2 regions of the Streptomyces sp. NPDC058257 genome follow, and region 1 is predicted to be linked to the other one. Evidence: predicted binding sites of a transcription regulator. Region 1 holds the regulator's gene; the other holds the start of a gene.

Region 1 (15,740 bases):
GGCTCACCGAGAAGCGTGACCATCAAGGAGTCGCCTGCGTGGGGTATCGCGGTGGCGAGATCGATGAAGTGCCAACCTGAGCGGTAGGCGGTGGCCATTTCTCGGCGGAATGTGCGGTCGTCGGGCGGGGTACTCATGCGCCTGCTCCCGCCGGGGCTACGTTCCAGCCCAGGTCCGTGGACGGAGCTGAAACGGAACTCGTATTCGCCGGCTCGCTGTGCCACCCGAGATCGAGAGTGCTCAGCGCACCCAACGTCAGCCCTGCGGAGAAGGTGGTGACAAGCACCGAGCGAAGCATGCGCTTAAACATGGTCGGCTTCGTCCTCACTTGGTAGGTTCCTCTCCCCCGGCTCAACAAGACGATGTCTCAATCGAGCACGTCAAAGCCACAGGGTGGATGCATCATGTTCCTGCACGTTCAGGACCCTGGGGGGTGGAGATTTGCTTACAACAGGTGTGAAACCGACACATCCTCACCCTGCCGTCCCTCTTTGTGGCGAGGGATCCAGGTTGTATGCGAGTGCGCTCAGCAACGGCCGCCTGCCGCGCGACGAGGCCGAGAACGCTCCCTGCCTTCTCGAATCGGCTCTTCTCCACCCGGATCCGGACGACGCGAACTGGCTGCGGCCCGTTTCACCGTCCGCAGCACTCGCGCAGCGCCTCCACCCCATCGAGCAGGAAATCAAGGATCGGCGGAATCTGGCCGTTCAACTGGCCGATATTTTCGAGCCATTCATGGCCATCACCGCACGTGAGGAACCGGCTACCCATGCGATAACCGTCCTGGAGGGCGAGGCCCGCATCAACGCCGCCATCGAGCGCGCGACAGCGGAGTGCCGTACGGAGGTGCTCACCGTCCAGCCGGGGGGCGGTCGCAGCGAGGCGACCCTCAACATCGCGCTGAAGCGCGGACAGACAGTTCTCGACCGCGGCATCTCCATGCGCACCATCTACCAACACACCATGCGGCACAGCCAGGGCACCCTCGCCTATGCGGCGCGCATGGCCCAGGACAACGTAGAGATACGGACCCTGGAAGAAGTGATCGACCGGTTGATGATCTTCGATCGTGCCGTCGCCCTCATCCCCGCTCGCGCCGATCGCGACGTGGCCCTGGAGCTGCGCCATCCCGGTCTGGTCGACTACCTCGCCAAGGTCTTCGAGCAACAGTGGCAGTCGGCCACTCCCCTTCTCGATGAAGTTCCCTACCCACCATCGGCCAACGGCATCACCGGCGTGCAACGCTCCATAGCCAAGCTGCTCATCGACGGCCACGTCGACGAGGCGATCGCCCGCCGTCTCGGCATGAACGTCCGCACCTGCCGCGCCCACATCGCCAAGATCGCCGCCGCCCTGGGCAGCGGCAGCCGCGCTCAACTCGGGTACCTGATCGCCCAGTCCGGGATCCTGGACAAGGATCACTGAACTCGGTCGGGGAGTGAGCGGACATGACGTTGCAGCCTCATGCGCACGAAGCCGACGAGCTGTGCGAGGCGGGCTCCGCCTTGTACGCACTGGCGCTGGCCGAAGGCCGCATACGTCGCGAGGAAGCCGCAGCGGCACCCTGCCTGACCCGGTTCGGCCTTCTCCACGCCGATGCCGATGACGTGGAGTGGCTACGCCCCACCGCACCCGCGGTAGCTCTCCCCCGGCTGCTCGAAGGCATCGAGGAGCGCATCGCGCATCACCGGCATCGCGGGGCCCGACTGGCGACGTCGTTCGAGGCGTTCATGAATGTCACCCCGCGACGGCCCGCTTCAGCAGGCCGCTCCGCCATCACCGTCCTGAACGGGCTTCCCGAGATCCAGAAAGCGGTGGCACAGGCGCTGGCCGACTCCAGCCAGGAAATGCTGTCCATCCAGCCGGGAGGGTTCCGGCCCCCCGAGGCACTTGCCCAGTCCCTGGCCGACGCGAGAGGCGTCCTCTCCAGAGGGGGCCGCATGCGGACCCTGTACCAGCACACCTCACGCCACTCCCTGTCCGTGTTCGGCTATCACGATCAGCTCAAAGGTGGCACCGAGATCCGCACCCTGGGAGAAGTCACCGAGCGCCTCTTCGTCTTCGACCACACGGTCGCCTTCATACCGGCGAACAAGGATCGCAGCATTGCGCTGGAGATCCGTCTCCCCGCCCTCGTCGACCACCTCGCCGCCACCTTCGAGTGCCTATGGGACCTGGCCACCCCGATGTATCCGCATTCGGTGCAACTGCCCTCGGGCAATGGCGTCACGACCCGTCAGCAAGCCATAGCCAACCTCCTGGTCGACGGACTCACGGACTCTGAGATTTCCGCGCGTCTCGGCATGAATGTGCGCACAACCCGTGCCCACATCGCCAAACTGGCGAAAATCCTCGAAAGCCGCAGCCGGGCCCAACTCGGCTACCTCATAGGTCGTTCAGGAATTCTCGACCAGCGGACGTGACGTCCCATCCGCAAACCGGTCCCGACCGTGGTGCAACTTCCTGTGCATAGAATCATGACGCTTCAACCACTCGGGAGGGGCACAACATGTCCGTCGAGCACATCCCGCACGACGTGGAACAACTCTGCGAACCAGGTTCGGCCACTTACATCCGCGCGCTGAGCGAAGGCCGGATCCCCAGCGGCGATGCCGAACAGGTGCCTTGTCTCCTCGACTTCGGTCTGCTCCATCCCGATGTCAACGACATGCGGTGGCTGCGTCCCACGGACCCTGGTGTCGCCCTCCCCCGCCTCCTCCGCACCGTCGAAGACCGCGTCACGGACCAGCGCCAACGGGAGGAACGCCTCACCGCGGTCTTCAAGCCGCTCATGGCTCGCACGCCCCGGCTGCCCGAGAGCTCGGACGATCCCGCGATCACCGTCCTCGACGGCCTGGAACGCATCAGTTCGGCCATCGACCGGGCGATGTCCGACACCACGGAGGAGTTCCTCGCCGTCCAGCCCGGCGGCGCCCGCCCCCCGGAGACTTTGGCCGAGGCCTTCACCCGCGACCAGGCGCTGCTCAGCCGCGGCTGCCGCATGCGGACGCTCTACCAGGACACCACCCGGCATTCCCTCCCCGCTCTGGCCTACTTCGAGCGGCTCCAAGGCGACGCCGAGGCCCGCACCCTCGCCGAGGTCACCGAACGCCTCTTCGTCTTCGACCGGACCGTGGCCTTCATCCCCGCGAGCAAGGACCGCAGCCTCGCCCTCGAACTGCGCCACCCCGCCGTGGTCGAATACCTCGCCACCACCTTCGACCGACTCTGGCGCCTGGCCACCCCCATGTGGCCCCAATCCGCCCCCCAACCAGCAGAAAACGGCATCACCACCCGCCAACGCACCATCGCAGGCCTCCTCATCGAAGGCCATACCGACTCCGAGATCGCCACCCGACTCGGCATGAACGTCCGCACGGCCCGCGTCCACATCGCCAAACTCGCCACCACCCTCGGCAGCCAGAGCCGGGCCCAACTCGGCTACCTCATAAGCCAGTCGGAGATCCTGAACCAGGGCGCCTGAGCCCGAGAGTCGATGCACGAATACGCACTCCTGGGTCATTTGCCCCCGCCTCAGCGAGCTGCAATACAACAAGATGACGCTGGCGGCACGCCCCCGCCCCCGCCAGAGTTACTGCCGACGGAGCAAGCCCGGTTCGGGTCGATCCGTCGGCGAGCTGTCCTGCCAAACGGCCTGGGCAGAGCCTCGCTTCCCTTTGAGTCATCCCGGTCGGCTGCCCCGTAGCCGGCCGGGATGGCTCTCACTGCACCTGCCGTGACTCACGACTGGGAGCGAAATCTTTGCGCCTCCAGCGTCATATTCCCAGGGGGGGAAATGAAGAACAGGCCTCTTGTAAATCGAATAATGGCCACCAAGGCCGCGAAGGGTGCTGTCGTGGCGGCCTTGGCGGCTACGGCCATCGGGCTTACGGCTCCGATGTCGAGCGCCTCCAACGAGAGATCGTGGGACGACGGCTGCCGTGGGTACTGGTACTCAACCGCCGGTCACGGGTACTGCAATGACGCGAACACGTGGTACTCCAAGGGGTGGTACACGGACTACAACTGCAACAACGAGATCGACGAGCAGCACTACGACACGCTGCGCAACGGCTATCGGGGCAAGTACGACACCTACGAGTGCACGTTCAAGATCAACCACACGGACTCGCACAAGTAGTTCACCAGCGCCACGGTGGGCCCGCCATTCCGGTGGGCCCACCCCGCATTTGGGGAATTCCATCTATGACGACTTATCCCGTCGCCCGACTGACGGCCCTCACGCAGGGGTACGGCGGCCGACGCATCATCGACGATCTCGACTTGTCCATTCAGCCGGGCGTCACCGGATTATTGGGTCCCAACGGGGCAGGGAAAACGACCCTGTTCCGTACCCTCGCCACGATCGCGCCGCCGCAGAGCGGGGAACTGGAGCTCTTCAACAAGCCCGTCACCAGCGAACGAGATGTCCGGCAAGTCCGTCCTCGAATCGGCTACCTCCCACAGGACTTCGGCTACTACCCGGCGTTCTCCGTCACTGATTTCGTCCGCTACTGCGCCTGGTTGCGTGAGGTTCCGTCCAAGAAGGCCAAGTCGGCGACCGAGGAGGCGCTGGCCGCCGTCGGACTGGCCGACCGGGCCCGCGACCGGATGAAGTCGCTCTCGGGCGGCATGCTCCGTCGAGCCGGTATCGCCGCAGCCATCGTCGGCTCCCCGTCCCTGCTCCTCCTCGACGAGCCCACCGTCGGCCTCGACCCCGCACAGCGCCTCGACTTTCGTGACCTCATTCGTTCCCTCGCCCGCGCCGGGGCCGCCGTTGTGCTCAGTACGCACCTGGTGGAGGACGTGGGCGCTGCTTGTGACGCCGTCCTCGTGCTCAGCGACGGCCAGGTGGTCCACAGCGGTACGCCCCAGCAGTTGGCGGAACTGTCCACACCGACCGCTCCGGGAGACAGCCCTCTGGAGCGCGGCTACATGACGGTTCTGGGCAACCGTGGGTCGACCGAGGAAGCCGCATGCTGAACGCATACCGCATCGAGCTGCGCCGTTCGCCCCTGCTCACCGCCTTCCCCGTGATGATCGCGGTGGACCTGCTGGTGCTCTTCGGCCGGTCCCGGTACTGGATCGGCGTGTGGCCCGAGGCGAGCGTGGCGGCGCAGATCGTCACACTCTTTCTGGGACCCGTTCTCGCCGGTGTCTCCGCCTGGCAGGCCGGACGTTCCTCCCGGGCGGGACTGCCCGAGTTCCTTCTCGCGGCCGCCCAGCCGGGCTGGCGGATCGAGGCCGTGAGGCTGGCCGCCACCCTCACGCTCGGTTTCCTCGCGTACGGGATCGGGTGCCTCACCGCCGCGGCCGTCTCGATCGGCGACGCAGGACCGGGATTCCTCTGGCCGTCCTACCTGCTGCTCGGCGCCTCGACCCTCATCATTTTCGCGTCCGTGGGACACCTGGCAGGTCGCTGGTGGCCCTCGGCGGGATTTACGCCCATCGTCTGCGCCCTGGGCTGCTTCATCAGCATGCTGGCCCTGCCGTTCAAGTTCAACGTCCTCGCGGGGCCGCCGGACACCCACGTAAGTCCGCTGCCGGTCGCCCTCCGTCTCCTGTGCGCTCTCGCTCTCGCGGTGCTCGCGGTGACAGCACCGCCGCTGAAGAGGCAAGCCGAACGCCGGACACCCCACCGGAAATCGCCCCGCCATATACGTGGTGTCGCCGTCGGGTCGGTGGTCTGTTCCTTCACCGCGCTGGCCGCGGTCCCGGCCGCCGGTGAACTGCGCGTAGAACGTCCGGCCACGGCGACCACGCCGCTCTGCGACCGTGCCGATGAGAGTGCCCCACGGGTGTGCGTCTGGCCCGAACACCGGAAGTACCTGCCCGAGCTGACCCAGATGGTTCAGCACCTTGATCAGGCCGGTCAATCCTGGATCAAGGTACCCACCGAGTTCCGCGAGTTCGGGCTCCAGCGAACCGACCTGGGAGACCCCGGATTCGACATCGCCGAAGGGCACGTACGCACTGCGGCAATCGCCATGGCCGACCAGGTGTTCACGGCGTCCTTCGGCCGATGCCGCCCGCCCCAGGACGAGCGCCGTGCCTGGCAGGCCATCGACAACATCCACCTATGGCTCGAATACGAGGCGATGGGACAGGACCCGGCCGTCGCCGATGAAGGACTCCACGTCGAAGGAGTCACCACCGCACAGGGCGAGGCGACCAAGGCCGCGCGAATGCCGTCGGCCGAACAGCGGAACTGGGTCGAGCAGCAGCGCGGCCATGTACTTCGTGAAAGCTCTTGGTGCAAGCCTGATGAACGGCACTGATCTGCCAGATCTGCCCGATATACCTGATCCGCCTGGTCCTCCTGGCCTGTCTGATCTGCTGCGCTATGCAAGAGTCCACCGGGGCCCAGCGATCCTTGCCGGAACCACAGTTGTCGCCCTGCTGTCAGCGTTCTTCGGCGGGACCGACATCGCGCTTCCCTCGATCGGCAGCGGAGGAGCCACCACAGGGGTCCCCTACCGGCAGGAGCTTCCGCTTCTCTCGGCGGTCTTCCTCACATCCGCTCTCGACGGAGCCATGTCGGCACACGACGCGATGGGTGCATCCACGATGCACCGATTGCGCGTCGCATACTGCACCACGCTGACATTGACGGTCTGCGCCTTCTCGTTCGGTGCGGAGGCTCTCGCCAGCGGTCCGGACTCCGGGATCGTCTTCGTCCGGTCCGCCTTGATCTGGCTGGGCCTCGCCCTGCTTTCCGCCCGCCTACTGGGGCAGCAACTCGGCTGGGCCATCCCGCTTGCTTCGGTCCTCTTTCTGGTCTGGTACCCCGGCGACTGGTGGGATTGGACGTCCAACCCGGCCACCGACGTTTTCAGCTGGACTGTTGCCGCCATTGCTCTGGGCCTCGGGGTTACCGCGACCGCAGCAACTCCCTGGCGGAGGAAGGCCTTCCTCCATAGAGCTCGTTGACAACACCTCAGAACGGCGCCCTCACGCCCCTTACCGCGCCGCGCACTCGTGATCGCCCACGCCCACCCGCGAATCCATGGGTAATGCATTTATATCGGGTTCGTAAGGGACGTGTAACAGGACTCTGTGAACTTTGAACCGCAGGTCACCGGTGTGATCACATAACAAATGCCCGGGTAACCCCCGGAGCGCACCAGTGCTTTGTGCGGCCGGAACCCACGGCCGCGCCAGGTGCGAGACGTACCGCCTGCGTCGTCCTCCCCGGCCGCATATGTGTCACCGCGGCCCGGGGCGGTGTGACGGAATCGCGTGGTGTTCCCGCGTCCGTCTTCAAGCAGCGGCCGTGCGCCTCGCGGCGCGCGTCCCCCCACGAAAGCGAGCGAAAAATGCGCAAGACCCTCAAGAAGGCAGCAGTTGTCGGCGCCACCGTCCTGGCGTTCTCCGGTATCGCAGCCGGAGCGGCTCAGGCCGCGCCGGCCTTGCGTCAGGGCGCGGACATCATCGGAACCGGCAGCCTCGACGACTGCATCGCCCGGGGCAAGGACATGAAGGCCAAGGGTGAAATCGCGGACTGGGCCTGCATGGTGGGCTCCAAGGACAACACCTACGAGCTGACCCCCTTCTACGCCAACTAATCCTCCGCAGCACATGCCCGGCCCCCTTCACCAGGGGCCGACGGCCCGTCCATGAGGCCCTGCGGTCGCCACCCCCTCGGCGCCGCGCCACGCCTCCATGGTCGGCCCCGACAGCTCCCCCGGCGGACGCGTTCCGCCGGGGGAGCTGTCGGTTCCGCCCCGGTCACCCGACGCGGTGAGGGCGGGACGCTTCCCCGGACCCGGCCTCCCCCAGCTCGAACCAGACCCCCTTCGCATACCGCCCCGCCCTGTCGTCCGCGACGCCCCACGCGTCAGCGAGTTCCGCGACCAGGGCAAGCCCCCGCCCCCAGCAGGCGGCCACCCCGGCAGCGGGGTGCGCCACGACAGGCGGGTCCTGACTCTCGTCGAAGACGGTCACTCGTAGGCGGGTAAGGGTCAGGAAGACGCGGACCATCGCGGAGCCCTTGGTGTGCAGGTGCACGTTCGTGATGAGTTCCGAGGTACAGAGAGTCGCCGGCATGACCAAGGGGTCACGGTCGAGGGTACGCAGGACTGTGCGCACGAAGTCTCGGCAGATTTTGGGTGAGGTCGCGTCGCCCGGGGTGAACAGGCTGTAGTCGTAAGCCAGTTGCGCCGAGCGGTGTGCGGTGCGGGGTCGGTCGGTGGGCATGACGGTTGCTCCCGTCGGGAGGGGTGGGGGGCGGCCCCGCGCCGGGCGATGGCGGTGCCCTTGAGCCCCTCAGGGCGTTCGGGTGCCTTTCGACTTATGGGCAGGGGGAGCTGTATGACTCCTGTGTGTTACTGACGCGCCACCCACGGTAGGGAGTAAGGGAGCAAATGCGCAACCTTCTTGCCGTTACTGGTGGACCACATCGATGGGACAAGGCAGACTTTGCCCGAGCCATCAAGGAGACATAGTGGGACTGCGTACCGCCATCAGCGAACGCCAGCGAAGGCTCGGCCTCGAACTCAAACAACTGCGCGAACAAGCAGGATTGACCGCAGGGGAGGCCGCCGACTGCATCGGCATGAGCCGTGGCCAACTGAGTCACATCGAGATGGGCCGGACATCGATCCTCACCGATCGTCTGTTGGGCCTATGCCGCACATACGGTTGCGCAGATGCGCCCTATGTAAAGGCTCTGGTGTCCATGTCCGAAGCCACGGGCAAGGGGTGGTGGAGCACCCACAGGAAGAGCAGGGGCCCTGGGGCACTCAACCTCGCCGAGCTGGAGGAGAGCGCCGTCGCACTCCGCACCCACCAGTCTCTTTTCATCCCGGGCCTCTTCCAGACCAGCGCCTATGCCCGAGCGATCTTCAACAGCCCCAAACTGGGCGTCGACAACGTCGAGGACGCCCTGATGTTCCGGATGGAACGACAGCACATCCTCACCCGCGACAACCCGCCGTCCGTGCACGCGATCATTCACGAGGCCGCCCTGCACATGCGGTTCGGCAGCGCGCCCACGGTGCGCGAGCAACTGCTGCACCTCGTCGAGGTGGGCAAGCTGCCGAATGTCACCATCCAGGTCTATCCGTTCAGCGCGCAGGCGTACGCGGGACTCAGCGGCAACTTCGTCCACGCCGTCCCCAGCGTGCCGAGCCTGGGCACAGTCATCCTTGAACAGCCCACCGGCGACCAGTACTTGACTGAGCGAGAGCAACTCCAGCAGTACGGCACGCTTTTCGAGCGCCTTGCCGAGAACGCCCTCGCCCCCATCGACGTACCGACAGCCCCTGAAGCACACTCGGTGAAAGACTCGCTGGCACTCATCCAGCACCTGCTCTACGCCCTTTAGGAGACCCCGATGCCCGAGCTGAACTGGCAGAAGTCGTCATTCAGCGGCGGCCCGGAAGGGGACTGCCTCTACATAGCCCCCGCCCCCGACGGAACACTCCGCCTCCGCGAGAGCGACGCCCCAGCCATACAACTGGCCACAACCCCGCCCCAACTCTCCGCTCTCCTACTACACCTCAAGCACGAGCCCCCCACCCCTGACCGCCGCCTCTGCCCCTGAGTCGCGTCGCAAGAAAATCCCACCGACACGCCGCCTCACGCCCCACACACCGGGACTTTTCTGCAACCCACCATCAGCCTGCCGCCCACGAACGCAGCAGCCCCTCCCGCTCTCCCGCCCGGGGCGAGCCGCCCTCCCGGGCCCGGCCCCACTCCGCCATCGCCGCCAGCGTGATCCGCAGGGTCGCCTCGCCCTCCGTCATGCGGGACAGGAGCGTCAGCGACAGGTCGTGCTCCGCCTGGGAGTAGCCCGTCGCCGCAGCCACGTACGCCGTCAGTTCCCTCGGTTCCGTCTGCTCGGAGTCCGCCGCCGTCCTCGCGAGCCGTACCGTCATCGCCGGGGCGTCGTCCGAGCCGCCGAGGCCCACCGTGAGGGCCATGTCCACCAAGACGCCCACCTGCCGCTTCAGCGACTTCACGGGGGCGTCCTCGACCGTCAGGGCACGCACCTCGTCCCAGGGGTAGAACGCCGCCTGCCTGTCGCCAAGAGCCACGATGCCCTCCGGTGTCAGCCGCACCCCCGCCGCCAGGCCCGACGGCTTCGCGCCCACGTACACATCGCCCTCGGCGATCCAGAACAGGCCCACCATGGCCATCGTCAGCTCAACTCCCCCGGTACGTACGGCACGACAGCGCGTAGGGGCCGGGAGGTGCTGCCTCCCGGCCCCTACGCGTCACATTACTAAGAGCTTCGCTGAGCTACTGCTCCGACGACCTCTTGGGGCGCCACACCACCAGCGCGCTCGCCTGCTGCACGTCCTGGTAGGGGACGAGGTCACGGCGGTACGACGCGTGGACCGCCGCCTCGCGCTGCTGCATCGCGGCGGCCGCGCCCTCCACGGCGCTCGCCAGCTCGACCACCCTCGACTGCAGCGCCGCGACCTGGTTCTCCAGCTCGATGATGCGCTTGATGCCGGCGAGGTTGATGCCCTCTTCCTGCGACAACTGCTGCACGGTGCGCAGCAGTTCGATGTCGCGGGCCGAGTAGCGTCGGCCGCGGCCCGCGGTGCGGTCCGGGGAGACCAGGCCCAGGCGGTCGTACTGGCGCAGGGTCTGCGGGTGGAGTCCGCTCAGCTGGGCGGCCACCGAGATGACGTAGACCGGCGTCTCGTCGGTCAGTTGGTAAGGATTTCGACGACGGCCGTCCATCTCATGCTCCCTTCGCGGCCTGGAACAGTTCTGCCCGCGGATCGTCGTCCGCAGTCGCCTCGCGGTAGGACTCCAGGGCTTCCTTCGCCGCGTCGGAGAGCGATGTCGGAACCGACACCTCCACCGTCACCAGCAGATCGCCCCGCGAACCGTCCTTGCGGATCGCGCCCTTGCCCCGCGCCCGCATCGTACGACCGTTGGGAGTGCCCGGAGGGAGCTTCAGGGTGACCGGCGGGCCGCCCAGTGTGGGGACCTTCACCTCGCCGCCCAGTGCCGCCTCGGCGAACGTCACCGGCACCGTCACCGTCAGGTTGTCGCCCTTGCGGCCGAAGACCTTGTGGGAGTCGACGTGCACGACCACGTACAGGTCGCCCGCCGGGCCGCCCCGTTCACCGGGACCGCCCTTGCCGCGGAGCCGGATGCGCTGGCCGTCGCTGACACCCGCGGGGATACGCACCTGCATCGTGCGCGACGACTTCGCCCGGCCCGAGCCCTTGCAGACCTCGCACGGGTCCTGGGCGATGAGCCCACGGCCCTTGCAGTCCACGCAGGGGTCGGTGAGGGAGAAACCGCCGCCGCCGCCCCGCGTGACCTGGCCCGTGCCGACGCAGGTCGGGCACACGCGCGGTGTGCCGTTCTTGTCGCCGGTGCCGGAACAGGCCTTGCAGGGAGCCTGCGACGACATCCGCAGCGGGACCGTGGCCCCGTCCACCGCCTCCGTGAAGCTCAGCGTGACCTCGGACTCGATGTCCTGGCCGCGCCGGGGCTGCGTACGCGTGCCCGCGCCGCCCGTGCCCGCGCCGCCTCGGTTGAACAGGCCCCCGAAGACGTCACCCAGACCGCCCCCGAAACCGCCCGCACCGCCGGCGCCGCCCGCTCCACCGCCACCCGGGGCGCCGCCTCCGAAGAGGTCGCCCAGGTCGAAGTTGAAGGAGCCTCCCGCGCCGCCGCCGCCGGGACCTGCCCGGAAGCCGCCGTTGCCGAAGAGAGCACGCGCTTCGTCGTACTCCTTGCGCTTCTTGGGGTCCCCGAGGACGTCGTTCGCCTCGGAGATCTCCTTGAAGCGCTCCTCGGCCTTCACGTTGCCCGTGTTGGCGTCCGGGTGGTTCTCGCGGGCGAGTTTCCGGTACGCCTTCTTGATCTCGGCTTCGGTGGCGTCCTTGGGGACGCCGAGGACCTTGTAGTAGTCCTTCTCGATGAAGTCCTTGGTGCTCATCCCCGACGTCCCTCCTCTCGCTTCACAACAACTCCGATACGTCAGCCCTCGTCCGGGCCGCCACCGGTCTCCTTGTCCTCCGCCGCGTCGGCGGAGTCCGTGGAAGCAGCGGTCTCGTCATCGCCCTTGACCGTCTGCGCGCCCGGCTGCGGTTCGGCCACGGCCACCCGCGCGGGGCGGATGGTGCGCTCACCGATGCGGTACCCGGGCTGCAGGATCGCGACGCATGTCGTCTCGGTGACGTCGGGCGCGTACGAGTGCATCAGGGCCTCGTGGATCGTCGGGTCGAAGGGCTCGCCCTCCTTGCCGAACTGCTGGAGGCCCATCTTGGCGACGACCGTCTCAAGGGACTCCGCCACCGACTTGAACCCGCCGACCAGCTCGCCGTGCTCGCGGGCGCGGCCGATGTCGTCGAGGCTCGGCAGGAGCTCGCCCAGGAGGTTCGCCGCGGCGATCTCCTTGACCGTCACCTTGTCCCGCTCCACACGACGGCGGTAGTTCTGATACTCCGCCTGCAGCCGCTGGAGGTCCGCCGTGCGCTCGCCGAGCGCCGTACGCACCTGGTCGAGCTGCGCGGTCAGGCCCACGTCCTGAGCTGTCGTACTGCTTGCTGCGTCCCCGGCCGGGGCCGCCGGGCCCTCCTCGGTGGAGGGCTCGGCGGCCAGCGACGCGGCGTCATCGGGGGTGGCGCCGGAGGGGACGTCGGGCTTCTCGGTGTGATCACCGAAGCCCGGAGTCTCCTCGGTCATGCGGCGCCGCCCTTCGTGTCGTTCGGCTTCTCGTCGTCGACGATCTCGGCGTCGACCACGTCGTCGTCCTTGTCCTTGGACATGTTCGGGGCCTCGGCGCCCTCGGCACCCGGGGCAGCGCCCTCGCCGCCGGCGGCCTGAGCGTCCGCGTACATGGCCTGGCCCAGCTTCTGGGAGACGGCCGCGACCTTCTCGGTGGCCGTGCGGATCTCCGCCGTGTCCTCGCCCTTGAGCTTCTCCTTCAGCTCTTCGACGGCGGACTCGACCTCGGTCTTCACGTCACCGGGGACCTTGTCCGCGTTGTCGGTGAGGAACTTCTCCGTCTGGTAGACGAGCTGCTCGCCCTGGTTACGGGACTCGGCGGCCTCGCGGCGCTTGTGGTCCTCGTCCGCGTACTGCTCGGCCTCCTGGCGCATGCGGTCGACCTCGTCCTTCGGCAGCGAGGAGCCGCCGGTGACGGTCATCTTCTGCTCCTTGCCGGTGCCGAGGTCCTTGGCCGTCACGTGCATGATGCCGTTGGCGTCGATGTCGAAGGCGACCTCGATCTGCGGGACACCGCGCGGGGCGGGCGGCAGACCGGTGAGCTCGAACATTCCGAGCTTCTTGTTGTACGCCGCGATCTCCCGCTCGCCCTGGTAGACCTGGATCTGGACGGACGGCTGGTTGTCCTCGGCCGTCGTGAAGATCTCGGAGCGCTTGGTCGGGATCGTGGTGTTGCGCTCGATGAGCTTGGTCATGATCCCTCCCTTGGTCTCGATACCGAGGGACAGCGGGGTGACGTCGAGGAGCAGGACGTCCTTGACCTCGCCCTTGAGGACACCGGCCTGGAGGGCCGCGCCGATGGCGACGACCTCGTCCGGGTTCACGCCCTTGTTCGCGTCCTGGCCGCCGGTCAGCTCCTTGACGAGCTCCGCGACGGCGGGCATACGGGTCGAGCCACCGACGAGAACGACGTGGTCGATCTCGGAGAGCTGGATGCCCGCGTCCTTGATGACGTTGTTGAACGGGTTCTTGCACCGCTCAAGGAGGTCGGACGTGAGCTGCTGGAACTGGGCGCGCGTGAGCTTCTCGTCCAGGTGCAGCGGGCCCTCGGCGGACGCCGTGATGTACGGCAGGTTGATCGAGGTCTCCGTGGAGGAGGACAGCTCGATCTTGGCCTTCTCGGCCGCCTCGCGCAGGCGCTGGAGCGCCATCTTGTCCTTGGAGAGGTCCACGCCGTGGCCGTTGTTGAACTGCTTGACCAGGTAGTCGACGACGCGCTGGTCCCAGTCGTCACCACCGAGGTGGTTGTCGCCGTTCGTGGCCTTCACCTCGACGACGCCGTCGCCGATCTCCAGGAGGGACACGTCGAAGGTGCCGCCACCGAGGTCGAAGACGAGGATCGTCTGGTCGTCCTTGTCGAGGCCGTACGCCAGAGCGGCGGCCGTCGGCTCGTTGACGATGCGCAGGACGTTCAGGCCCGCGATCTCGCCGGCCTCCTTCGTCGCCTGGCGCTCGGAGTCGTTGAAGTACGCGGGGACGGTGATGACCGCGTCGGCCACCTTCTCGCCCAGGTACGACTCGGCGTCGCGCTTCAGCTTCTGCAGGATGAACGCGGAGATCTGCTGGGGGTTGAACCCCTTGTCGTCGATGTCCACCTTCCAGTCAGTGCCCATGTGGCGCTTGACCGAGCGGATGGTCCTGTCGACGTTCGTGACTGCCTGGCGCTTGGCGACCTCGCCTACCAGGACCTCACCGTTCTTCGCGAAGGCGACGACGGACGGCGTGGTCCTGGCGCCCTCGGCGTTGGTGATGACGGTGGGCTCGCCGCCTTCAAGAACGCTGACGACAGAGTTAGTCGTGCCCAGGTCGATGCCGACCGCACGTGCCATTTCGGTTCCTCCAGAGGTACTTCTTGAGTGGATCTGACTCAAGGATGCATGGTCGCTGCGCTTGCGTCAACAGATGTGAGTCTGGGGGGCTCAACTCTTATCCCGGGCTTACGCGCAACCCTCACCCCGCGCCGCACTCGACTGCGGGCCCGCCATGGCTGGTCGCGCAGTTCCCCGCGCCCCTGCGGGCCCCACGACGGCGCCGGCGCGGCAAGGGTTGCCTGAGCGACGCAGATCACCGCCTCGCTGGCTACAGTGCGGCTGAGTAAGTGGGTAGTCTCAGACGGACTGCATAAGTTACCGCTTAGTAATAGTTCGCCTCGCAGGCCCGAGGAGCCCCAAATGCAACTCGCCGCGATCATCGTGTCGCTGGTCCTAATCGCGGTCGGCGTCGCGCTGTTCGGCCGTGCCATCGTGCAGATCGTCCAGTACATGCGGCTCGGTCAGCCCGTCCCCGCCGGTACCCGCACCGATCAGCCCGTGCAGCGCACCGTCACCGTGGCCAAGGAGTTCCTCGGCCACACCCGCATGAACCGCTGGGGCGTCGTCGGCGTCGCGCACTGGTTCGTGGCGGTGGGCTTCCTCTCGCTGCTCCTGACCATCGTCAACGCCATCGGCCAGCTCTTCAAGGCCGACTGGATGCTGCCGATCATCGGCGAGTGGGCCCCGTACAACATGTTCGTCGAGTTCATCGGCACGATGACCATCGTCGGCATCGTGACGCTGATCGTCATCCGGCAGCTGAGCAACCCCGACAAGCCGGGCCGCAAGTCCCGGTTCGCGGGCTCGAAGAAGGGCCAGGCGTACTTCGTCGAGGCCGTCATCCTCATCGTCGGCGTCTGCATCTTCGCGCTGCACGCCCTTGAGGGTGCCCAGCACCACGTGGACAGCTACGAGGCGTCGTTCTTCATCTCGTACCCGTTCGTCTCGTGGTTCGGGGGCATGGATCTCTCGACGCTGCAGAACCTCACGTACTTCTTCGCCATGGTCAAGATCGCGACGTCCTTCATCTGGATGATCACCGTCGCGCTCAACACCAACATGGGCGTCGCCTGGCACCGCTTCCTCGCCTTCCCGAACATCTGGTTCAAGCGCGACGCGGACGGCTCCACGACCCTCGGCGAGCTGCAGCCCATGACGTCCGGCGGCAAGCCGATCGACTGGGAGGACCCGGGCGAGGACGACGTCTTCGGCGTCAGCCAGGTCGAGCAG
Region 2 (15,740 bases), on a different contig from region 1:
CGTCGACACGTACAAGGCGTTCGAGAAGATCCAGGCCGACGGCCGCGCGAAGTCCATCGGCGTTTCGAACTTCCTGCCCGAGCACTTGGAGCAGCTGCTCGCCGAGACGTCGGTCGTCCCGGCGGTCAACCAGATCGAACTCCACCCGCACCTCCAGCAGCGCGTATCCCGCGAGTTCCACGCGGAACAGGGCATCGCCACGGAGGCCTGGTCCCCGCTCGGCCAGGGCAAGGGCCTCCTGGACGTCCCGGCGATCGTCGCGATCGCCCGGAAGCACGGGCGCACTCCCGCGCAGGTCGTCCTGCGCTGGCACATCCAGCTGGGCAACGTGGTGATCCCCAAGTCCGTGACGCCGTCGCGGATCAAGGAGAACATCGACGTCTTCGGCTTCGAGCTCGACCCCGAGGACATGGCGGCGATCAGCGCGCTGAACGAGGACCGACGGCTGGGAGCGGATCCGGCCGAGTTCGACTTGGTCTAAGGCCTGAGTCTGAGGCTTGAGTCTGAGGTCTCAGGTTCTCAGGTCTGGGGTCTCAGGCTTTCCCTCGTGCTCTCGTGCGAAATTCTGGCCCGGTGGTCAGGAGCGGCGCTCCTGACCACCGGGCCAGTGTCGCGAGGGCGGCGAAGCCCTCGGCCGCACATACGTCAGCGGACCGGCCCGCTCGCCGATCCGCTGCCCCCCTTCTCCCTTCTCCGCGACGCGGCTCAGCCCTTGACCCCCACATGCACCGTCTGCACCGACAGCAGAAACACATCAGGCCGGTGGTGCAGGCTCTGCTCGTCGTTCGCGTCCAGGAGGCGGTCGACCGTGGTCAGGTCGTCCGCGTCGAGCGTTTCCTCGTGCATCTCGCGGCGGCGGGCGAGTTCGGCGACGATCTGGGCGCGGGCGTCGTCCGAGACGGGGGCCGGCAGGTCCAGGAGGAACGAGCGGGTGCCCGCGTGGCGCAGGCCGGCCCGGGTGAGGAGCGTCGGCCAGTCCTCCGTGACCGCCTTCGCGCCCGGCAGCTCCGCGCGCATCCGCGTGAACCAGTTCTCGTCCGCCAGGTCGAAGCGGGTCTGGAGACCCGGGCGGCCGAAGCCGATGTCCCGGGGCAGGCTGCGCTGGTTCAGGCCGCCCTCCAGGAGTGCGATCGCGCCGCCCGGCGCCAGGCGGCCCGCGAGAGCGGCCAGTGCCCCCTCCTGGTCGCCGACGTGATGCAGGGCCCGGCCGATCCAGAGGAGGTCCGCGAGCGGCAACTCGCCGATTCCCTCGGGGAGTTCCGCCCGGAACGTACTGACCCTGTCCTTCAGGCCCTCTCGGTCCGCCCGCGCCCTCGCCCGCTCCAGGAGCGGCTCCGCCGGGTCCACCGCGATCACCTCGGCCTTGGGGAAGATCTCGGCGAGGAGGAAGGAGACGGAGCCCGAACCGCTGCCCACGTCCGCGACCAGGGCGGGCTCCGGCTGCCAGGTGCGCAGCCACGTGGCGATCTCGCGGTTCTGCGGGGCGGCGAGCCGCGCGTTCCGCTCCAGCATCGGGCCCATGGTGGCCCAGTCGATGTCCTCGTGGTGGTGGCTGTGCTTGTGGTCGTGGGCCATCGTCTCTGCCGCCGCCTTCGTGTGTTCGGGAGTGGGGTCGAAGCCGTCTCCAAGACTGCGTCGCCGCCTGCGTCCTGGCCAGTCACCTTGCGGTTTCGGCAAACGCGGTGGTCCGTCGTGCGGGCGGCCTCCGGAACGACCGGAGGGTGAACCGTGGGTCGGGGCGCGGTACTTCCTGGTCGGGAAGTGCCGCGAGCTCCTTCGCGAGCCGTGCGGCCAGCGGGCCGTCGGGCGGAACCTGCGTGAACCATCCCCGGCCGATGTCGTCGATCGTGGAGCGGGGCGAGCGGCCCTGCCCGTGGCCGCGGAACCAGGCCTCGCCGACCGGTGTCAGGCCTCGCGCCGCCGCGTACACCTCGACCGCCTGCCCGTGGTCGACCGCGGCGCGTACCGGGCGCGGGGCGAGCGCGGCGTCGATGTCGCTGCCCACGTCGTGCGCGGCGGCCTTGTCGACGGTCGTGACGAACACACCGCCGGGTCGCAGCACTCGTGCGCACTCGGCGACGACTTCCGCCGCCTCCTCGGGGCCGGACAGCAGATGCAGCAGCCACACCGCGGACACCGCGTCGAACGAGGCGTTGCAGAAGGGGAGTCGACGGCTGTCGCCGAGGACGATGGTGCCCGGCAGTCGCCCCGACGCCATGCGCGCCATGTTGTGCGCCGAGTCCACTCCGGTCACCCGCAGGCCCGCCCCGGCGAGGCGCCGGGTGACCAGGCCCGTGCCGCAGGCTACGTCGAGGAGCGTGCGGGCATGGGGCGCCAGCAGCTCGCGGACAGCGCTGGCGGCCGCGTCGGCGCGGGGCTCGCCGCCGCGTGACGCGTCATAGCGGTCTGCTTCCCTGCTGTAGTCCAGCATCGGCGCTCAGACCGCTCCGTGGCCGACCGCCGCCCCCTCGACCCTGTGGGCCAGATCGAAGTCGAGCGTGGTGAGCGCGCCGCCCGCGCTGTGGGTGTGCACCGACAGGGAGACGGTGTCGTACCCGAGCGTCAGCTCGGAGTGGTGGCCGAGCTCCTCCTGGATCTGCGCGATGTGGACGACCATCGCGGTCGCCGCGAAGTGCGAGCCCAGCCGGAAGGAGCGGGTGATCCTGCCGCCCTCGAACGACCAGCCGGGCAGCTCGGCGAGCCGCTCCTCGACATCCTTCTGCGACAGCGGTTCGGGTGACATGGCCGCGCTCCTTCACGTGCGTAGGGAGTACGTATGTACGTATAGCCCTCAGCCTGCCACAGCGCCTCCCGCACGGCCCTGATCGGGCCACGGACGCGGACCACGTGCCCCGCGGGTCGCGAACCCCTTCGATTACTGTCTGGGTATGACAACTGCCGTGACCACCAGGGAAAGCAACGGCGTCGGCCCGCTCCTGCGCGGCTGGCGCGAGCGGCGCAAGGTGAGCCAGCTGGAACTGGCCCTGCGCGCCGACTCCTCGTCGCGGCACATCAGCTTCATCGAGACCGGCAGGTCACGTCCGAGCGAGGAGATCGTCCTTCGCCTCGCCGAACACCTCGACGTGCCGGTGCGGGAGCGCAACTCCCTTCTCCTGGCGGCCGGTTACGCGCCCCGCTTCCGCGAGACCCCGCTGGACGACCCCTCGATGGGGGCCCTGCGGGAAGGCCTGGAGCAGCTCCTGCGCGGCTACGAGCCCTATCCCGCCCTGGTCGTCGACGCGACGTACGACGTCATCGCGGCCAACCGTGGCATCGCGATGATCCTCGAAGGCGTCCCCGAGCACCTCCTGCGTCCGCCGCTGAACGCCATGCGGCTCACGCTCCACCCCGAGGGCCTGGCCCCCAAGATCCGCAATCTGCGCGAGTGGCGGGGGCATCTCCTGCACCAGATGGAGCGGCAGATCGCGTTGCAGCGCTCCGACGCGCTGCGTGCGGTGTACGAGGAGGTGGCGGCGTATCCGGTGGAGGATCCCGGTGTCGACGTCTTCGAGGCCGACGGGTCGCAGAGCGGAGTGCCCTACTTCGCGCTGCCCCTGCGCATCGAGCACGACGGTCACCTGCTCTCGTTCATCTCGTCGATCTCGACGTTCAACACGCCCATGGACGTGACGGTCGCCGAACTGGCCATCGAGACGCTGCTCCCGGCCGACCCGGCGACGGTCAAATATCTCCAGTCGCCGGGGTCCTAGCAGCTCCTGAAAGGAAGAGCATGGGGACCAAGCAGAGAAGCAGCGGCCATCCCGACGACGCGGATCTGACGCGCGCCGACTCACTGGCCCGCGAGATCTTCGCCGGCGTGGCCAACAAGTGGGCGCTGCTGATCATCAACGCCCTGGCCGACCGGACACTGCGCTTCACCGAGCTGCGCACCGCCGTGGACGGCATCAGCCACAAGATGCTCACCCAGACCCTGCGCGGCCTGGAGCGCGACGGCGTCGTGCACCGGACGGTGTACGCCACCGTGCCGCCGCGCGTCGAGTACCGCCTGACCGAGGCGGGCGCGGGGCTGCTCGCCACGGTCGACGGAATGTGCGCCTGGACGCACCAGTACCTCGCCGAGATCGAGGCCGCCCGCACCCGCTTCGACGCACGCGTGGCAGGGGCGCCCCCGCGGGCCTAGGCCCTAGCTCCGCGGGGCCCGCAGCGCCGCGTACTGCAGCGCGGCGAAGCCGCCGACGGTCACGGCCTGGAGCGGGATCCACACCGCGCCCGCCGTACTGGGCGAGAGCCAGGCGGCCAGGGCGACGACACTGAGCACCGCCCAGGCCGCGTTCGCCTCGATCACTGCGCGGACGGGCAGCGTGGGCGGGCTCTTGCGTGACGCGAGGCAGCCGACACCGGCCCCGTACAGCGTGAGGAGGACACCGAGGCCCAGCAGGAGCCCCGCGTCGACGCCGAGAAAGCGCCCGAGCGGTCCCGAGGCAGCGGCGTACGCGATGCCGTTCCCGGCCGTCACGACCGCGTCGAGGGCGAGGAAGCGGCGCAGCATCGTCTTCGGGTCGTTCGTGCGGGCCAGTGCGGTGAGCGGGTGCGCAGAGTACGTCGACATGAGAAACCGGCCTCCGACAGCGGAAGGGAGAGAGAGGGAAGCCGGATCCGGGCCGGAGTGCGCCGGACCGGATCCGGTACGACCACCCTGCCGGGGCCGCGAGCGAGGGTCGATTACCCCAGAGGTAAGGACGGCGCCCCTGAGCGCGATGAGCGCCCACGAGAGGCGCCCCCGCAACCCGTACGGCCGCCGCCGCCGTGTGCCCCCGCCACCCCGCACCTAGGTTCGTTGAAAGGCAGACCTAGGGAGCTCAAGGGTGACAGAGACGACCGAGCCCGGCGCCGCACTGCTGCGGGCGGGAAAGTTCTTCCGCCGGGGCACCGCCGCCCCCGACCTGCACAGCATCGGACTCGTCGGCGGCCGGGACGCGGACGCCTTCTACCGGGACCGCTGGAGCCACGACAAGGTCGTGAACTCGACGCACGGCGTGAACTGCACGGGATCCTGCCGCTGGAAGGTGTACGTCAAGGACGGCATCATCACCTGGGAGACCCAGCAGACCGACTACCCCTCCGTCGGCCCCGACCGGCCCGAGTACGAGCCGCGCGGCTGCCCGCGCGGCGCCGCGTTCTCCTGGTACACGTACTCGCCGACCCGCGTGCGCTACCCCTACCTGCGCGGCGTGCTCCTGGAGATGTACCGCGAGGCGAAGTCCCGGCTGCGGGACCCGGTGCTCGCCTGGGCGGACATCCAGGGCGACCCGGAGCGGCGCAGGACGTACCAACAGGCGCGCGGCAAGGGCGGGTTGGTGCGGGCGACCTGGGACGAGGCCGTCGAGATCATCGCGGCCGCGCACGTCCACACGATCAAGACGCACGGCCCCGACCGGGTCGCGGGCTTCTCCCCCATCCCCGCGATGTCGATGGTGTCGCACGCGGCGGGCGCCCGTTTCATGTCGCTGATCGGCGCGCCCATGCTCTCCTTCTACGACTGGTACGCGGACCTGCCGGTGGCTTCACCACAGGTGTTCGGCGACCAGACCGACGTGCCGGAGTCGGGTGACTGGTGGGACGCCGCGTATCTGATGATGTGGGGCTCGAACGTCCCGGTGACGCGTACCCCGGACGCCCACTGGATGGCCGAGGCGCGCTACCGCGGCCAGAAGGTCGTCGCCGTGTCACCGGACTACGCGGACAACACGAAGTTCGCCGACGAGTGGCTGCACCCGCATCCCGGCACGGACGGGGCCCTCGCCATCGCGATGGGCCACGTCATCCTCAAGGAGTTCTTCGTCGACCGGCGGACGGACTTCTTCACCGACTACGTCCGCAAGTTCACCGACCTGCCCTTCCTGGTGACGCTGACCGAGCGCGACGGCGCGTACGTCCCCTCGAAGTTCCTGCGCGCCACCGACCTCGGCCAGAGCGGCGAGGGCGGCGACTGGAAGACGGCCGTCCTGGACGAGAACACCGGGCAGCCCGCCGTCCCGAACGGCTCGCTCGGCTTCCGCTGGACCGAGTCCGGCAAGGGAAAGTGGAACCTGGAGCTCGGAAACATCAAGCCGCAGCTCTCCCTGCACGACTCCGAGGTCGCGACGGGCGTCGAGGTGCTGCTCCCCCGCTTCGACACCGAGGGCGGCACGCACGGCCAGGGCCGCGGCGAGATCGTGCGCCGCGGGGTGCCCGCCACCCGGCTCGGCGGCCAGGACGGTCCGCTGGTCACGACGGTCTTCGACCTGCTGCTCGCACAGTACGGCGTCGGCCGCGAGGGGCTTCCGGGCGAGTGGCCTTCTTCGTACGAGGATGCCGACGCACCCGGCACCCCGGCCTGGCAGGAGGCGCACACCTCGGTCCCTGCCGCGAAGGCCGTGAAGATCGCGCGGGAGTTCGCGCGGACCGCCGAGAAGTCGCAGGGCCGCTGCATGATCCTGATGGGGGCGGGGACCAACCACTGGTTCCACTCCGAGACGATCTACCGCGCCTTCCTCGCGCTGCTCCAGCTGACCGGCTGCCAGGGCCGCAACGGCGGTGGCTGGGCGCACTACGTGGGTCAGGAGAAGTGCCGCCCGGCGACCGGCTGGGCGACGCTCGCCAGCGCCAACGACTGGAGCAGGCCGCCGCGGCAGATGATCGGCGCCGCGTACTGGTTCCTGAACACCGATCAGTGGCGCTACGACAAGTTCGCGGCGGACGTGCTCGCCTCGCCCCTCGGCGAAGGCCGGTTCGCGGGGATGACGGGCGCCGACTGTCTCGCGCTCTCGGCACGCACCGGCTGGATGCCCTCCTACCCGACCTTCGACCGCAACTCCCTCGAACTGGGCGAGACTTCGGGTCCGTCGGGCGACCCGGTGGCCAATGTCGTCGAGGAGCTCAAGGCGGGCACCCTCAATTTCGCCTGCGAGGACCCGGACGCACCGGAGAACTGGCCGCGTGTCCTGACCCTGTGGCGCGCCAACCTGCTCGGCTCCTCGGCCAAGGGCGCGGAGTACTTCACCAAGCATCTGCTCGGCACGCACTCCTCGCTGCGGGCGCAGGAGGCGGAGCCCGACGAGCGTCCTTCGACCGTGAAGTGGCACGACGAGGCCCCCGAGGGCAAGCTCGACCTGCTCGTCTCGCTCGACTTCCGGCAGACGTCGTCGACGCTGCTCTCGGACGTGGTCCTGCCCGCGGCGACCTGGTACGAGAAGCACGACCTCTCGTCCACGGACATGCATCCCTACGTCCACTCCTTCACCCCGGCCGTCGACCCGCCCTGGCAGGCGCGCACCGACTTCGACACGTTCAAGGCGATCGCGGAACGGCTCAGCGAGCTCTCCGTGGACCATCTCGGCGTACGCAAGGACGTCGTGGCCACCGCGCTCCAGCACGACACCCCGGGCGAGACCGCGCAGCCCGGCGGTGTCGTCCTCGACTGGCGCAAGGGCGAGTGCGAGGCGATCCCGGGCAAGACGATGCCGGGCCTGACCGTGGTCGAGCGGGACTACACCGCGATCGGCGCCAAGTTCGCCGCGCTCGGCCCCCTCGCGGAGAAGCTGGGCCTGCCCGCGAAGGGCATCGCGTTCCGTCCCGACCAGGAGGTCGACGAGCTGCGCGAGCGCAACGGCGTCGTACGCGGCGGCCCCGCCGACGGGCGCCCCGCCCTGGACACGGCGATCAAGGCGGCGAACACCATCCTCGCCCTGTCCGGCACGACCAACGGGCGCCTCGCCACCCAGGGCTTCCACACCCTGGAGGCGCGCACGGGCCAGGAGATGGCGCACCTGGCCGCCGAGCACGAGGGCAAGCGCATCACGTACGCCGACACGCAGGCGGCCCCCGTCCCCGTGATCACCTCGCCCGAGTGGTCGGGCAGCGAGGCCGGTGGGCGCCGCTACACGGCGTTCACGCTCAACACCGAGCATCTGAAGCCCTGGCACACGCTCACCGGGCGCCAGCACTTCTTCCTCGACCACGACTGGATCCACGAGCTGGGCGAGGCGATGCCCGTCTACCGGCCGCCCCTGGACATGAACCGCCTCTTCGGAGAGCCACAGCTCGGTCCGGACGGCGAGAAGGAGGTGACGGTCCGCTACCTCACCCCGCACAACAAGTGGTCCATCCACTCCGAGTACCAGGACAACCTCTTCATGCTGTCGCTCTCCCGGGGCGGCCAGTGCATCTGGATGGCGCCGCAGGACGCGGACGCGATCGGCGTGAAGGACAACGACTGGATCGAGGCGGTCAACCGCAACGGCGTGGTGGTCGCGCGAGCCGTCGTCTCGCACCGGATGCCGGCCGGCACGGTCTACATGCACCACGCGCAGGAACGCACGGTCAACGTCCCCAAGACGGAGACCACCGGCAGACGCGGCGGCATCCACAACTCCCTGACCCGCCTCATCCTCAAGCCGTCCCATCTCATCGGCGGCTACGCCCAGTTGTCGTGGGCGTTCAACTATCTGGGTCCGACAGGCAATCAGCGCGACGAAGTGACGGTCATCCGCCGCCGCAGCCAGGAGGTTCAGTACTGATGCGCGTCATGGCACAGATCGCGATGGTGATGAACCTCGACAAGTGCATCGGCTGCCACACCTGCTCCGTCACCTGCAAGCAGGCGTGGACCAACCGCGACGGCATGGAGTACGTCTGGTTCAACAACGTCGAGACCCGTCCGGGCCAGGGCTATCCGCGCCGCTACGAGGACCAGGAGAAGTGGCGCGGCGGCTGGGAGCTGAACAAGCGCGGCGCCCTGAAGCTCAAGAACGGCGGCCGGTTCAAGGCCCTTCTGGAGATCTTCTCCAACCCCAAGCTGCCGGAGATCAAGGACTACTACGAGCCCTGGACGTACGAGTACAAGAACCTCACCGACGCCCCTCTCGGCGACGACTACCCGGTCGCCGAGCCGCGCTCGCTGATCAGCGGCAAGCCCATGAAGATCGAGTGGTCGTCGAACTGGGACGACAACCTGGGCGGCGCGACGGAGTACGGCGACCTCGACCCGATGGTGGCCAAGACCCGCGAGAAGGCCGCGGAGAAGGTGAAGTTCGCCTTCGAGCAGACCTTCATGTTCTATCTGCCGCGGATCTGCGAGCACTGCCTGAACCCCGCGTGCGTGGCCTCATGCCCCTCCGGCGCGATGTACAAGCGCGAGGAGGACGGCATCGTCCTGGTCGACCAGGACAGCTGCCGGGGCTGGCGCAAGTGCGTGACGGGATGCCCGTACAAGAAGGTGTACTTCAACCATCGCACCGGCAAGGCCGAGAAGTGCACGATGTGCTACCCGCGCCTGGAGGTGGGCCTGCCCACGGTCTGCTCGGAGACGTGCGTGGGGCGTCTGCGCTACCTCGGTGTGATCCTCTACGACGCCGACAAGGTGACGGAGGCGGCGTCGGTACCGGACGACACGGCGCTGTACGAGTCCCAGCTGGGGGTCTTCCTCGATCCGGAGGACCCCGACGTGCGGCGCGAGGCCGAGCGGGCCGGGATCGGCCACGACTGGATCGAGGCGGCACGCCGCTCCCCCGTGCACGCGCTGATCAGCAAGTACAAGGTGGCGCTCCCGCTGCATCCGGAGTACCGGACGATGCCGATGGTCTGGTACATCCCGCCGCTCTCCCCGGTCGTGGACGCGCTGAGCGAGACCGGGCACGACGGCGAGGACCTAGACAACCTGTTCGGCGCCATCGACACCCTGCGCATCCCCCTCGAATACCTGGCGGAGATCTTCACAGCCGGAGACATGGGCCCGGTGCGGGCCTCGCTGGAGAAGCTGGCGGCGATGCGGGCGCACATGCGGGCGATCAACCTCGGGGATTCGCCCGACAGTTCGGTCGCCGACTCCGTGGGCATGTCGGGCCAGGAGATCGAGGAGATGTACCGGCTGCTCGCCATCGCCAAGTACGAGGACCGCTACGTCATCCCGACCGCCGCGGTCGGTGACGCGCAGCGCCTGGAGGAATCGGCGCTTCCGGACTCGTGCAGCCTCGACCACGAGGGCGGTCCCGGCATGGGCGGGGACGGGCCGTTCGGCCAGGACTCGGGCCGCAAGCAGCTCCCTCTGGTGACCATCGAGAACTTCCACGCGCTGCGGGACCGGCAGACCGCCGACGAGCAGCCGTCCGCCGCCGAGAAGGACACCCTGTGAGCGAGAACGCCGTGCTCTACCAGGCAGCCGCGCACTGCCTGTCCTACCCGGACGACGAGTTCCGCGCCCTGCTGCCTCAACTGCGTGCTGCCGCACCCCAGTTGGAGAGCTTCCTGACGCACGCCGAGGCGACCGGCCCCTCCGAACTCGCCGCGCACTACGTACAGGTCTTCGACTTCAAGAACCGCCACAGCCTCTACCTGAGCTGGTGGCGCGACGGTGACACACGGCGGCGCGGAATGGCCCTGGTCCGCTTCAAGGAGGTCTACCGGGAGCACGGGATGGAGTTCACCGGCGAGGAGCTGCCCGACTTCCTGCCCGCGGTCCTGGAGTTCTCCGCGCACGCCGGTCCGGTGCTCCTCGAGGAGCACCGGCCGGGCCTCGAACTGCTGCGGCTCGCCCTCACCGACTTCGGCACGCCGTACGCGTCCGTGCTCCAGGCGGTGTGCGGGACGCTGCCGGGCCCCTCACCGAAGGACCGGGCCGAGGCGCAGGCCCTTGCCCGGTCGGGGCCCCCGCGGGAGGACGTCGGCCTCGAACCCTTCGCAATGATCGGGGAGCACTGATGAGAACGCTGCTGTGGGGCGTCATCCCGTACGTGGTCGTCGTCCTCCTGGCGGCGGGCCTGGCCTGGCGCTATCGCTACGACAAGTTCGGCTGGACGACGCGTTCCTCGCAGGTGTACGAGTCGAAGCTCCTGAACATCGCGTCGCCGATGTTCCACTACGGCATCCTCTTCGTGCTCGTCGGACATCTGGTCGGTCTCTTCGTTCCGGAGTCGTGGACGCAGAAGGCGGGTGTGAGCGAGCACACCTACCACCTGTTCTCGCTGTACGGCGGTACGGCGGCGGGAATCATGCTGGTGCTCGGCATCCTGCTGCTGCTCTACCGGCGGCGCACGAACGCGCCGGTCTTCCGGGCGACGACCGCCAACGACAAGCTCATGTACCTGGTGCTGTTCGCGGCGATCGTGCTCGGCATGGTGGCCAAGCTCTCGCACGCTTCGGGCGACGGCTACAACTACCGCGAGTCCATCGCCCCTTGGGCGCGCAGCCTGTTCACCCTCCAGCCGGACACGGGAATGATGGCGGGGGTTCCGGTCCTGTACCAGATCCACGCGGTGGTCGGGATGGCGCTGTTCGCGCTGATTCCGTTCACCCGGCTCGTGCACATGTTCAGCGCGCCCGTGCAGTATCTGTTCCGGCCGTACGTGGTGTACCGGAGCAAGGACCCGAGCAGGGTCGGGCCTCGTCCGGAGCGGCGGGGCTGGGAGAAGACGGGGTCGTGATCTCCGGACGGGCTGAATCCAGCCCGTCCGGATCCAGCCCGTCCGGATCCAGCCCGTCCGGCGTTTGAGGACGAACTCGGCGAAGCCGGTGATCGACGGTGCGCTACTCCCCGGCCCGCTTCTCCCGCTCCCCCGGCTTCTCGTCGTCAACGATCTCCGCGTCGACCACGCCCTCCTCGGCAGGGGCTCCCGGAGCCCCCTGTTCCTGCTGGGCGCCCTCGCCGGAAGCCGCGTACATGGCCTGCCCCATCCGCTGGCTCACGGTGGCCAGCTTCTCCGCGCCCACGCGCAGTGCCGCCGTGTCGTCGGCCCTGTCCTTCAGGATGCCCTTCAACTCCGCGGCTGCCTCCTCCACTTCGGTCCTGGTCTCCGCGGGGATCCGCTCCTCGTTCTCCTGGAGGAACCGCTCCGTCTGGTAGACGAGCTGCTCCGCCTGGTTGCGGGTCTCCGCGGCCTCGCGCCGCTTACGGTCCTCCTCCGCGTGCTCCTCCGCCTCCCGCACCATGCGGTTGATGTCGTCCTTGGGCAGCGCGGAACCGCCCGTCACCGTCATGCGCTGCTCGCGCCCCGTCGCCTCGTCCTTCGCGGAGACGTGCATGATTCCGTTGGCGTCGATGTCGAAGGTGACCTCGATCTTGGGGACGCCTCGGGGAGCTGGGGGCAGCCCGGTGAGGTCGAAGACGCCCAGCTTCTTGTTGTACGCGGCTATCTCCCGCTCGCCCTGGAAGACCTGGATGCCGACCGAGGGCTGGTTGTCCTCGGCGGTCGAGAAGGTCTCCGAACGCCGGGTGGGAATCGTGGTGTTGCGTTCGATGAGCTTGGTCATGATGCCGCCCTTGGTCTCGATCCCGAGGGACAGCGGCGTCACGTCCAGGAGCAGTACGTCCTTCACGTCACCCCTGATCACACCCGCCTGGAGCGCCGCGCCGAGCGCCACCACCTCGTCCGGGTTGACCCCCTTGTGCGGCTCGCTCCCGGTGAGTTCCTTGACCAGTTCGGTCACCGCGGGCATCCGCGTCGAGCCGCCCACCAGAATGACGTGGTCGACGGCCGAGAGCTGCACGCCCGCGTCCTTGACCGCCTGGTGGAAGGGGCCGCGACAGCGCTCGAGCAAGTCCGCCGTCAGTTCCTGGAACTGAGCGCGGGTCAGCTTCTCGGCCAGGTGCAGCGGGCCCTCCGCCGACGCGGTGACGTACGGCAGGTTGATGTCCGTCTCGCTCGACGACGACAGCTCGATCTTCGCCTTCTCCGCGGCCTCCCGCAGCCGCTGGAGCGCCATCTTGTCCTTGCCGAGATCCACCCCGTGGCCGTTCTTGAACTGCCGCACCAGATGCTCGACGACGCGCTGGTCCCAGTCGTCGCCGCCCAGCTGCGTGTCGCCGTTGGTGGCCTTCACCTCGATGACGCCCTCGCCCATCTCCAGGAGCGAGACGTCGAAGGTGCCGCCGCCCAGGTCGAAGACGAGGACCGTCTGATCGTCGCCCTTGTCGAGGCCGTACGCGAGGGCCGCGGCCGTCGGTTCGTTGATGATGCGGAGCACCTTCAGGCCCGCGATCTCGCCGGCCTCCTTGGTGGCCTGGCGCTGCGTGTCGTCGAAGTACGCGGGGACGGTGACGACCGCGTCCGTGACGTCCTCGCCCAGATAGGACTCGGCGTCACGCTTGAGCTTCTGCAGGACGCGGGCGGAGAGTTCCTGGGCGGTGTACCGGGTACCGTCCACCGACCCGTCCTCCGGGAAGCGCCAACTGACGTCGCCCATATAGCGTTTGACGGAGCGTGCGGTGCGCTCCACATTGGTGACCGCCTGCCGCTTGGCGACCTCTCCGACCAGGACGTCGCCGTTCTTCGCGAAGGCGATGACCGAGGGTGTGGTGCGCGCGCCCTCCGCGTTGGCCACGACCGTGGGATCACCGCCCTCCAGGACGGCCACCACCGAGTTCGTCGTACCGAGGTCGATCCCGACTGCACGTGCCATGTCCAGTCCCCTTCCACCGCGAGCCCGTTGACCGGCGTACTTCGACCTCCATCACAAAACTTGAGCGGCTTATTGTCAATGCCGCATACGACTGTGCCGCCGCCCACGAGGGACGGCGGCACGGTTCGGACCGCGTCAGGCGAGCTTCGCCGTCAGCGTGATGGTCGTGCCCGTCAGCGCCTGGCTCACGGGGCAGTTCTTCTTGGCGTCCTCGGCGGCGGCGGTGAACGCGGCCTCGTCGATGCCCGGCACCGTGCCCTCGACGGTGAGGTGGATACCGGTGATGCCGGTGCCCGGCTGGAACGTCACGTCGGCGGACGTGACCAGACGGGTCGGCGGGGTGCCGGCCTGGGCGAGGCCGTTGGAGAAGGCCATCGAGAAGCAGCTGGAGTGTGCCGCGGCGATCAGCTCCTCCGGGCTGGTCTTGCCGTTGGCCTGCTCGGCGCGGGACGGCCAGGACACGGCCTGCTCCCCGATCCCGGAGGAGTCGAAGGTGACGGTGCCGGAGCCCTCCAGCAGGTTGCCTTCCCAGACCGTGTGCGCGGAGCGCGTGGTAGCCACGATGTAGATCCCTTCAGTGCGGTTCCGTGATGCGTTCCGGAACATCCGTGCGCCCATCCGATCACACCCCGACTCGGAGCACGTCGAAGACCGGCCCACGGGGGACGGTTACTGATGCGTCAGGGGCGCGACGAGAGCCCCGGTGCGCAGTAGCTATGGCCTGAATGGCAACTGGGCAAGGCAGTCGGGCGGTGACACTTTGAGGCCCCCTCGCACCGACGAGGAGATCACTCAGGGGGTTTGGCCATGCGCATGAACTACTCGGACCACGGTCCGTCTCCGCTGGAAGGGGCGAAGCCAGGGGCCGCCACTCCACGCGACTCGACTTTCGGCTGGTGGGGAGCCTTCAGCATCCAGACGTTCGTCAACCAGAACACTCTCTTCCACACGCACGCCGATGCCAGCGGTTGGCTGTCGTACCTCCAGCAGTTCTACGACCGCAACTTCTGGTTCGCGGACGCGGGGGCGCAGGTCTGGGCGTACGAGGAGACGTACGACAACTGGCAGGACCGCTACGGAATGGACGCGGTGGTCGCCGTGTACCACTCGGGTCACGGCGGTATGGACGGCAACGGCGTCTTCTTCGCGCCACTGGGCGCGGTCTGGGACGGCCGCAGTGACGCGGTGTCCAACCGGATGGCGCTGGGCAACGAGAAGGCGAACTACGTCTTCTGGTCCACGTGCAACTCGCTCAGGGTGCTCGGCGGGCACTCCCCGATCCGCACGTGGGCGGGGCCCAACATCGGCTTCCGCATGATCTTCGGGTTCGAGAGCGTGAGCATCGACAGCCCGGACTACGGCACGAAGTTCTGGGAGAAGTGGCGGGCCGGGCAGACGTTCACCGACGCGTGGCTGAACGCGAGCTGGGACATCTACAAGGGCCAGGCGCCCTCGGTCGCCGCGGTCGGCTCCACCCAGGCCGAGGCCACCGCCCGGCTCAACGGCGAGCGCACCCTCTACCGCGACCACGTGCCGGACAACTGGTACGCGTGGCGCTGGTACTACGCCCGCGACAGCCTCAGGGAGCCACTGACCCTCGCGCCCAGCAGCCCGCAGATCGTCCAGCTCGCGCCGCGCGACCCGGCCGAGGAGCTCACCAAGCTCGGCCGCATCGCCGACTTCCCGTCGGCGGCGCTGCAAGAGGTGCAGGTCGAGCGGCAGGGCGTGCTGAACGCGACCTCCGGTGACCGGATCATCTCCACGGCGCCGCACGCCGTCCGGTGGGTCAAGCTCGCCGAGGCCAACCACCGCAACCTGCGCCAGCTGCCCACGGAGCGGGCGGTCGAGGCGGCACGCGCGTTCGCGGAGCAGCACGCCGACGGCGCCGAGCTCGTCGTGGACAGCGTGCACGACCTGATGCAGAACTCCGGGGCGAAGGACGGCTCGGAGCTCGGGAAGCCGGTGTCTCTCGAAACGCATGTGACGTTCCGGCAGGTCTTCGACGGCGTACCGGTCATCACGCCCGACCGCGGCATCATCCGCGTGGTCCTGGACAACGACGCGACCGTCGTACAGGCGCAGATCTCCACGCGCGAGGCCACCGGAACGACGCGTGAGCCGAGCACCGACATCTCACCGCCGCCCCAGAGCGGCAAGGCGGCTGCGGCGCCGCGGGTACGCGACCCGCGCCAGGCCCTCGCCGCGGCACAGCAGAGGCTGCTCGCCGAGCTCGCCGCCGTCACAGCGGGCGATTCGGGCGGCAAGGGTGCGAAGGCACCGCAGGAGCCGCAGGTCAGGGACGTGCCCGGCACGTTCGACGTCGGCTATGAGATCGAGGGCAACGA

What was found. Region 1 encodes HspR, which represses chaperone genes until heat shock. Its sites were predicted from a motif close to TTGAGNNNNNNNNNCTCAA; they were not measured.
Region 2: a site for HspR is predicted at 13,456-13,474, ahead of dnaK (molecular chaperone DnaK). Genes of this name have one in related genera too.

What each region holds. Positions count from the first base shown of each region.
Region 1 covers NZ_JBHVXJ010000002.1:399,027-414,766, forward strand. The annotation lists gene ACFVXC_RS07165 (hypothetical protein) at 1-137, opposite strand, end outside; gene ACFVXC_RS07170 (helix-turn-helix transcriptional regulator) at 442-1,425, shown strand; gene ACFVXC_RS07175 (helix-turn-helix transcriptional regulator) at 1,449-2,423, shown strand; gene ACFVXC_RS07180 (LuxR C-terminal-related transcriptional regulator) at 2,510-3,484, shown strand; gene ACFVXC_RS07185 (hypothetical protein) at 3,827-4,141, shown strand; gene ACFVXC_RS07190 (ATP-binding cassette domain-containing protein) at 4,207-4,983, shown strand; gene ACFVXC_RS07195 (ABC transporter permease) at 4,977-6,278, shown strand; gene ACFVXC_RS07200 (hypothetical protein) at 6,265-6,930, shown strand; gene ACFVXC_RS07205 (hypothetical protein) at 7,317-7,565, shown strand; gene ACFVXC_RS07210 (ATP-binding protein) at 7,729-8,196, opposite strand; gene ACFVXC_RS07215 (helix-turn-helix domain-containing protein) at 8,444-9,325, shown strand; gene ACFVXC_RS07220 (DUF397 domain-containing protein) at 9,335-9,544, shown strand; gene ACFVXC_RS07225 (hypothetical protein) at 9,618-10,139, opposite strand; gene ACFVXC_RS07230 (heat shock protein transcriptional repressor HspR) at 10,243-10,692, opposite strand; gene dnaJ (molecular chaperone DnaJ) at 10,694-11,908, opposite strand; gene grpE (nucleotide exchange factor GrpE) at 11,950-12,657, opposite strand; gene dnaK (molecular chaperone DnaK) at 12,654-14,528, opposite strand; gene ACFVXC_RS07250 ((Fe-S)-binding protein) at 14,871-15,740, shown strand, end outside.
Region 2 covers NZ_JBHVXJ010000001.1:628,340-644,079, forward strand. The annotation lists gene ACFVXC_RS02645 (aldo/keto reductase) at 1-481, shown strand, start outside; gene ACFVXC_RS02650 (class I SAM-dependent methyltransferase) at 706-1,575, opposite strand; gene ACFVXC_RS02655 (class I SAM-dependent methyltransferase) at 1,658-2,431, opposite strand; gene ACFVXC_RS02660 (4a-hydroxytetrahydrobiopterin dehydratase) at 2,438-2,743, opposite strand; gene ACFVXC_RS02665 (helix-turn-helix domain-containing protein) at 2,889-3,710, shown strand; gene ACFVXC_RS02670 (winged helix-turn-helix transcriptional regulator) at 3,731-4,141, shown strand; gene ACFVXC_RS02675 (hypothetical protein) at 4,145-4,570, opposite strand; gene ACFVXC_RS02680 (nitrate reductase subunit alpha) at 4,827-8,519, shown strand; gene narH (nitrate reductase subunit beta) at 8,519-10,132, shown strand; gene narJ (nitrate reductase molybdenum cofactor assembly chaperone) at 10,129-10,698, shown strand; gene narI (respiratory nitrate reductase subunit gamma) at 10,698-11,420, shown strand; gene dnaK (molecular chaperone DnaK) at 11,524-13,395, opposite strand; gene ACFVXC_RS02705 (OsmC family peroxiredoxin) at 13,531-13,956, opposite strand; gene ACFVXC_RS02710 (DUF6345 domain-containing protein) at 14,203-15,740, shown strand, end outside.